3 regions of the Ralstonia pickettii genome follow, and region 3 is predicted to be linked to each of the others. Evidence: predicted binding sites of a transcription regulator. Region 3 holds the regulator's gene; each other region holds the start of a gene.
What was found. Region 3 encodes HrcA, which represses chaperone genes, less so after heat shock. Its sites were predicted from a motif close to TTAGCACTCNNNNNNNNNGAGTGCTAA; they were not measured.
Positions count from the first base shown of each region.

Region 1: the regulator HrcA is predicted to act here: its motif matches at 925-951, upstream of groES (co-chaperone GroES).
Region 2: the regulator HrcA is predicted to act here: its motif matches at 1,442-1,468, upstream of rpoH (RNA polymerase sigma factor RpoH).

Region 1 covers NZ_CP104381.1:588,411-590,680, forward strand. The annotation lists gene N5B55_RS02760 (cytochrome-c peroxidase) at 1-739, opposite strand, end outside; gene groES (co-chaperone GroES) at 1,042-1,332, shown strand; gene groL (chaperonin GroEL) at 1,434-2,270, shown strand, end outside.
Region 2 covers NZ_CP104381.1:278,838-281,107, forward strand. The annotation lists gene N5B55_RS01300 (SCO family protein) at 1-401, shown strand, start outside; gene rpoH (RNA polymerase sigma factor RpoH) at 469-1,362, opposite strand; gene N5B55_RS01310 (diguanylate cyclase domain-containing protein) at 1,597-2,270, opposite strand, start outside.
Region 3 covers NZ_CP104381.1:2,581,633-2,583,902, reverse strand. The annotation lists gene N5B55_RS12555 (NAD kinase) at 1-624, opposite strand, end outside; gene hrcA (heat-inducible transcriptional repressor HrcA) at 736-1,794, shown strand; gene tauA (taurine ABC transporter substrate-binding protein) at 1,920-2,270, shown strand, end outside.

The DNA of each region.
Region 1 (2,270 bases), 1.5 Mb from region 3:
CCTTGGTTGGGTTGTTGAACAGCAGCAGGCCCCGTGTCTCGGCATCCGTCAGCGTTGTCTTGCCTGCGAGGTACGCATCGAATTTGCTGTCGAAGGGGTGGAAGCTCGGGTCTTCGCTCTGGAATGCGGCCAGCGCGCGGCCGATGCTCTGCATAGCGGTCGCACTGTCTTGGATGCCGGCCTTGGTGAACACCGCCGTGAACTGATCGAGGTACGGGCGCGTCAGCAGTGTCTTCAACACATCGTCTGCCGAGGCGTTTGCCATCTCGAATTCATTGGTGAACGGCTGCTGCGCCTGGTCCGCCAACGATGCCGAACGGCCATCGCGGAAGAATCCTCCGGAAGCCTTGCCAGTACTGTCGATCTTGAAGTTCGGCGTGAACGACGCGTAATTGAGCGACGGCGTGTTTCGCAGGCCGGGCAAATCGGACTTCGGCCCTCCGATCGAGACGGCCAAGTTGTTCGGATCGGTATAGCCGCGCGACGGGTCATGGCACGAAGCGCAGGATTGCTTGCCCGAGGCAGAGAGCGTCTGATCAAAAAAGATCTGTTTGCCGACCTGCGCCATCGGCGACAGCGTCGCGCTCGATGCCGACGCCGGCGACGACGTACTGCCGCCGCCATCTCCGCCACCACACGCGGCCAGCAATGTCGCCGCAAGCAACGAAGCCGCACGCCACGACCCCCGTGCCACATTGCTGGTACGAGAGGCCTCTCCTCCACTTTTCTTATCTTTCATTTCCCTGGCGCGGCAGGCTCTCAGGCCCGCTCAAACGATTCGATTAATGGTAATAGGAACAATTCGCGTTCGCATTCTAAGGGAATCGTCAGGGGAAATCACGCGCTTTGTGCGGGGTGGCTGTCGACACGCCATAAGCAAATCTCGACCCCCGTTCTTGAAATCGTCATACCCCGTCCCTATAATTAGCACTCGCCGGACAGGAGTGCTAACAATGCCTTCGGTCCCGATGCTTTCCCGATGCGCCGCGTCTTGCGGCGCGTTTTGTGAATAAACACTCACTTTGCATTGAGGAGTTGTGTATGAACCTGCGTCCTTTGCACGACCGCGTGATCGTGAAGCGCCTGGACAACGAAACCAAGACCGCTTCGGGCATCGTCATTCCTGACGCCGCCGCTGAAAAGCCGGATCAAGGCGAAGTGCTGGCCGTCGGCCCGGGCAAGAAAGACGACAAGGGCAATGCGATCGCGCTGGACGTGAAGGTCGGCGACCGCGTGCTGTTCGGCAAGTACGCCGGCCAGGGCGTCAAGGTGGATGGTCAGGAAGTCCTGGTCATGCGCGAAGAAGACATCATGGCCGTGGTGCAAAAGTAAGCACGCGCTCCGCCGCTTCGCTTACCCGTAACCCAATCCTCATTGCCGGCGCCCTTGACTGAGCGCGCGGGCAACATCCAAAGATCTCGGAGATTCTCAAGATGGCAGCTAAAGACGTAGTGTTCGGCGACGCCGCACGTGCCAAGATGGTCGAAGGCGTGAACATTCTCGCCAACGCAGTGAAGGTGACCCTGGGCCCGAAGGGCCGCAACGTGGTGCTGGAGCGCAGCTTCGGTGGCCCGACCGTGACCAAGGACGGTGTGTCCGTCGCCAAGGAAATCGAGCTGAAGGACAAGCTGCAGAACATGGGCGCGCAAATGGTCAAGGAAGTCGCTTCCAAGACCAGCGACAACGCCGGTGACGGCACCACCACCGCAACGGTGCTGGCCCAGTCGATCGTGCGCGAAGGCATGAAGTACGTTGCCGCCGGCATGAACCCGATGGACCTGAAGCGCGGCATCGACAAGGCTGTGACGGCCGCTGTCGAAGAGCTGAAGAAGATCAGCAAGCCGACGACCACCAGCAAGGAAATCGCTCAAGTTGGCGCCATCTCGGCCAACAGCGACGAATCCATCGGCCAGCGCATCGCTGAAGCCATGGACAAGGTCGGCAAGGAAGGCGTGATCACGGTGGAAGACGGCAAGTCGCTGGCCGACGAGCTGGACGTCGTGGAAGGCATGCAGTTCGACCGCGGCTACCTGTCGCCGTACTTCATCAACAACCCGGAAAAGCAAGTTGTTCAGCTGGACAACCCGTTCGTGCTGCTGTTCGACAAGAAGATCAGCAACATCCGCGACCTGCTGCCGGTGCTGGAGCAAGTGGCCAAGGCTGGCCGTCCGCTGCTGATCATCGCTGAAGACGTTGAAGGCGAAGCCCTGGCAACGCTGGTGGTGAACAACATCCGTGGCATCCTGAAGACCGCCGCCGTGAAGGCTCCG
Region 2 (2,270 bases), 1.2 Mb from region 3:
TCTTCGGTTACACGCATTGCCCCGATGTCTGCCCAACCACGCTGGCTGAGTTGCGTGCCGTGATGGAGACCCTCGGCAAGGATGCCGACCGCGTCCAGGTGCTGTTCGTCACCGTCGACCCGGAGCGCGACACGCAAGACCTGCTGGCCAAGTACGTGCCCGCATTCGATCCGCGCTTCATCGGCCTGCGTCCGGCAAACGACGCTGAGCTGAAAAAGGTCGCGTCGGACTTCAAGGTGTTTTACAGCAAGGTGCCGGGCAGTTCGCCCGACACCTACACCATGGACCACACCGCCGGCAGCTACATGTTTGATCCAAAGGGCAACCTGCGCTTGTTCATCAAGCACGGCCAGGGGCCTGAGCCGATTGCACACGATATCAAGCAACTGCTGGCCGACTGATCTCCGGCTGCCGCCCAAAGAAAAAGCCCGCCAACCTGGCGGGCTTTTTTATGGCGAGGCGGGCAACTTAGGCGAAAGCCTGCAGCGCACCCTTCATTTTCTTCATCGCGGCCGATTCGATCTGGCGGATGCGCTCGGCCGAGACGCCAAACTCGTCTGCCAGCTCGTGCAGCGTCGAGCCACCCGATCCATCATCGTTCACGTTCAGCCAGCGGGCTTCGATGATGCGGCGGCTACGGTCATCCAGCTTGGCGAGGGCGGCTTCAATGCCCTCGCTTTGCATGCGGTCGTTGCTGCGCGCTTCGATCACGCGGGTCGGCTCGTTGTGCGTATCGGCCAGGTAGGCGATGGGGGCGTACGATTCTTCGCCGTCGTCCATCTGGCCTTCCAGCGCAATGTCGCCGCCCGAGAGACGCGTTTCCATCTCGCGCACTTCCGTGCCCTTGACGTTGAGTTCGGCCGCTACCGCATCGATCTCGTCCGACGTGAAGGTCGCCTGCGCATCCTGCTTGTGGCTGCGCAGGTTGAAGAACAGCTTGCGTTGGGCCTTGGTGGTGGCCACCTTCACCATGCGCCAGTTCTTCAAGATGTACTCGTGCATCTCGGCCTTGATCCAGTGCATCGCGTACGAAACCAGACGCACGCCCTGATCGGGATCGAAGCGCTTGACGGCTTTCATCAGGCCGATGTTGCCTTCCTGGATCAGGTCGGCATGCGGCAGGCCGTAGCCCAGGTAGCCGCGCGCAATCGATACGACCAGACGAAGGTGCGAGAGCACCAAGCGGCGGGCGGCATCAAGATTGTCGTTGTCGCGGTATTCGCGGGCCAGGCGTTGTTCTTCTTCAGCCGACAGCATTGGCACACGGTTGACGCTCTGGATATAAGCGTCGATGTTGCCCAGGTTGCCGGGGAACGCCAGCGCCCATCCATTGCCGGCGTTGCCGGACGGCTGGGTGGCGATTGCGGAAACGGTATTCACGGGGATGACTGCGTTCACTCAGGACTCCTGTCGAAATCCAGTGGAGGTTTAGAAAGGCATCTTAGCACTCCGACCGGAAGAGTGCTAATAGGACATTTTTGCCTGTTTGATAGTTCCCGTAAATCGGCAAGCTTAGTTCATAGCGTGATGTTTGCGCCGCAGCAATATGAGCAGCGCGCTCATTCATAGACCGTCACTGACGGCATCGGTTCTCGACTACGCCGCCGTGTTTCGACCGCGCGACTTGGCCCAGTAAAGTGCGCGATCCGCTTCCCGCAAAGCGGTGTCGGGTTCACGTACTTCGGGGGCGGGACACGCGACACCGACGCTCGTCGTGACGTGCAGGATCGTGTCGCCCCGCAGGGTGATGGGCGGGCGGATTGCACCGACGATTTTCTGTGCCGTGTGCAGCGCATCATCCGGGGCGTCGATGGGGTCCAGCAGGATGATGAATTCGTCACCCGCGAGGCGGGCCACGGTGTCGGTGCGGCGCACGGCGCGTTGAAGGCGGTGGGCGACTTCCACCAGCACTGCATCGCCGGCGGCGTGGCCGTAGGTGTCGTTGATGTGCTTGAAGTGGTCGACGTCCAGGTACAGCACCCCCAACGGCGCAGGCAGCCGCTGACGGCGCTCCAGCGCTGCGCGCAGCCGCTCGTACAGCTCATAACGGTTGGGCAGGCCCGTCAGCGCATCAAAGCGCGCCATGCGGGAAAGCTCCATCTCGCTGCGCTTGGCTTCGGTCACGTCCTGCACGAATGCGTAGAAGCCGCAGCGGCCGTCCTGCGCTTCTCCGGCATCGGGGACGAGCTGACCTCGGAAGTGGCGTGTGCGGCTGCGCAGACCGCTGGCAGACGGTTTTTCGTACCACGGCGCGGTGATCTCGAATTGGA
Region 3 (2,270 bases):
CAGCGCATACGCCGTCGAGCCGGTCGGCGTCGAGACGATCAAGCCGTCCGAACGCTGGTTGTACATGAAGAAGCCGTCGACGGACACGGCCAGTTCCACCATCCCCGAGGTGCCGGAGCGGTTGACCACCACGTCGTTGAAGGCGAGGGCCGAGAAGATGACTTCGTCGTCGCGCACGACCTGGGCCTGCAGCAGCGTCCGGGTTTCGGCCTCATAGCGGCCCGCCAACATGTCGGGCAGCACGGTGTGCACGTCGTCGAACGGGATGTCGGTCATGAAGCCGAGCCGCCCGTGGTTGACGCCGATCACGGGGACGCTGGCGCCGGCCAGGTGACGCCCGATGCCGAGCAGCGTGCCGTCGCCGCCGAGCACGACGGCCACATCAGCGTGGCGCGCCATCTCTTCGGGCGGCAGGGCGGGGTAGTCCTGGACGCCGATGTTGAGTGCCGTTTCGCGCTCGAACACAATGTCATGCCCGCGCCCGGCGATGCACGATGCCAGCTCCATGAGCGGGCCGGCAATGTTGGCGGCCGAATACCGGCCGACCAGCGCAACGGTCTTGAAAGGCGAGACAGGCGAGGCGGCGGGAGCTTGCGGGGCCACGGCGGACGGGGAAGTCGACATGCGCGCATTACACCATATCGATATGACCGTCGCCACGTTAGCGCGTGTTTCGTGGAGAAACGCCGACATCACCCGCAGGCGGGCGCCGATTTTGCGTAAAATTGACGAATCATGGACAAGCGCGCCACCATCCTCCTCAAGACCCTGATCGAACGGTATATCGCCGAGGGCCAGCCCGTGGGCTCCCGCACCTTGTCGAAATATTCGGGGCTCGATCTGTCGCCGGCCACCATCCGTAATGTGATGTCTGACCTGGAAGAGATGGGCTTCATTGCCAGCCCGCATACTTCGGCCGGCCGCGTGCCGACGCCGCGCGGCTACCGGCTCTTTGTCGATACGATGCTGACCGCCAGCCCGCTGGACGTGCTGAGCACGCAAGACCGCATGGCGCAACAGATGGTTGGCGCGATTGCCGAGCAGGTGCGTACGCAGCTGGCCTCGCATGGGTCGGAATCGTCGCAGCGGGTGATTGCGGCCGCTGCGCAAACCTTGTCCAACCTCTCGCAGTTTGCCGGCATCGTGATGACGCCGCGGCGCACGCATGCATTCCGGCAGATCGAATTCCTGCGCCTCTCGGAGTCGCGCATCCTGCTCATTGTCGTCACGCCCGAAGGCGACGTGCAGAACCGGATCATCCATACCGATACACCCTACACTCCGTCGCAGCTGGTGGAAGCGGCCAACTACATCAACGCGCATTACGGCGGCCAGACGTTCGATGCGGTGCGCGAAAGCCTGCGGGGTGAACTCTCTGCCCTGCAGGCCGACATGACGGCGCTGATGCAGGCGGCCGTGGAGGCGGGCAGCAGTGCCGTGTCAGAAGAGGATCCGGTCGTCATTTCGGGTGAGCGCAAGCTGCTGGAGGTGGAAGACCTGTCTTCGTCCATGGACAAGCTGCGCCGGCTCTTTGCCGTGTTCGAGCAGAAGACCGGCCTGCTGCAACTGCTCGACGTATCCAGCCGCGCCGAGGGCGTGCAGATCTTCATTGGCGGCGAAAGCAGCCTCGTCCCGCACGAGGATATGGCCGTCATCACCGCACCGTACGAGGTGGACGGCAAGATCGTCGGCACGCTCGGCGTGATCGGGCCGATGCGCATGGCATATGAGCGCGTGATCCCGATCGTGGATATCACGGCCAAGCTGCTGTCCAGCACACTCAGCCAATATTGATCTAACGGTTGTTCTGTCTGCGAGCTGCATAAGCTCAGCCGATTTTCTTCGACGACAGGCCACGCTGCCGTCTCTCACAATCGACTCCGGCGCATGTGCGCGATTCTTTTCTGCCGGAGTCTTTCATGGCTGGTTTTTCCTTCTCCCGTTTGCTGGCTGCAGCGATGTCTGCGGCCATTTCGCTCGCCTTGTTTGGAGCTGCTCCTGCACGGGCAGCCGACCGCGAGGTTGTGATCGCTTATCAGGACATGGTGCTGCCCTGGCGCTACGCCCAAGCCACGGGCGAGGTCGAGCGTGCCACCGGCTATAAGGTGACGTACCGCCAGCTCGCCAGCGGTGCCGACGTGGTGCGCGCCATCGCCTCGGGTTCCGTGCAGGTCGGCGAAGCGGGCTCCAGCCCGATTGCTGCCGGCGTGTCGCAGGGCGTGGACCTGTCGCTGTTCTGGATTCTCGACAACATCAACGATGCGGAAGCC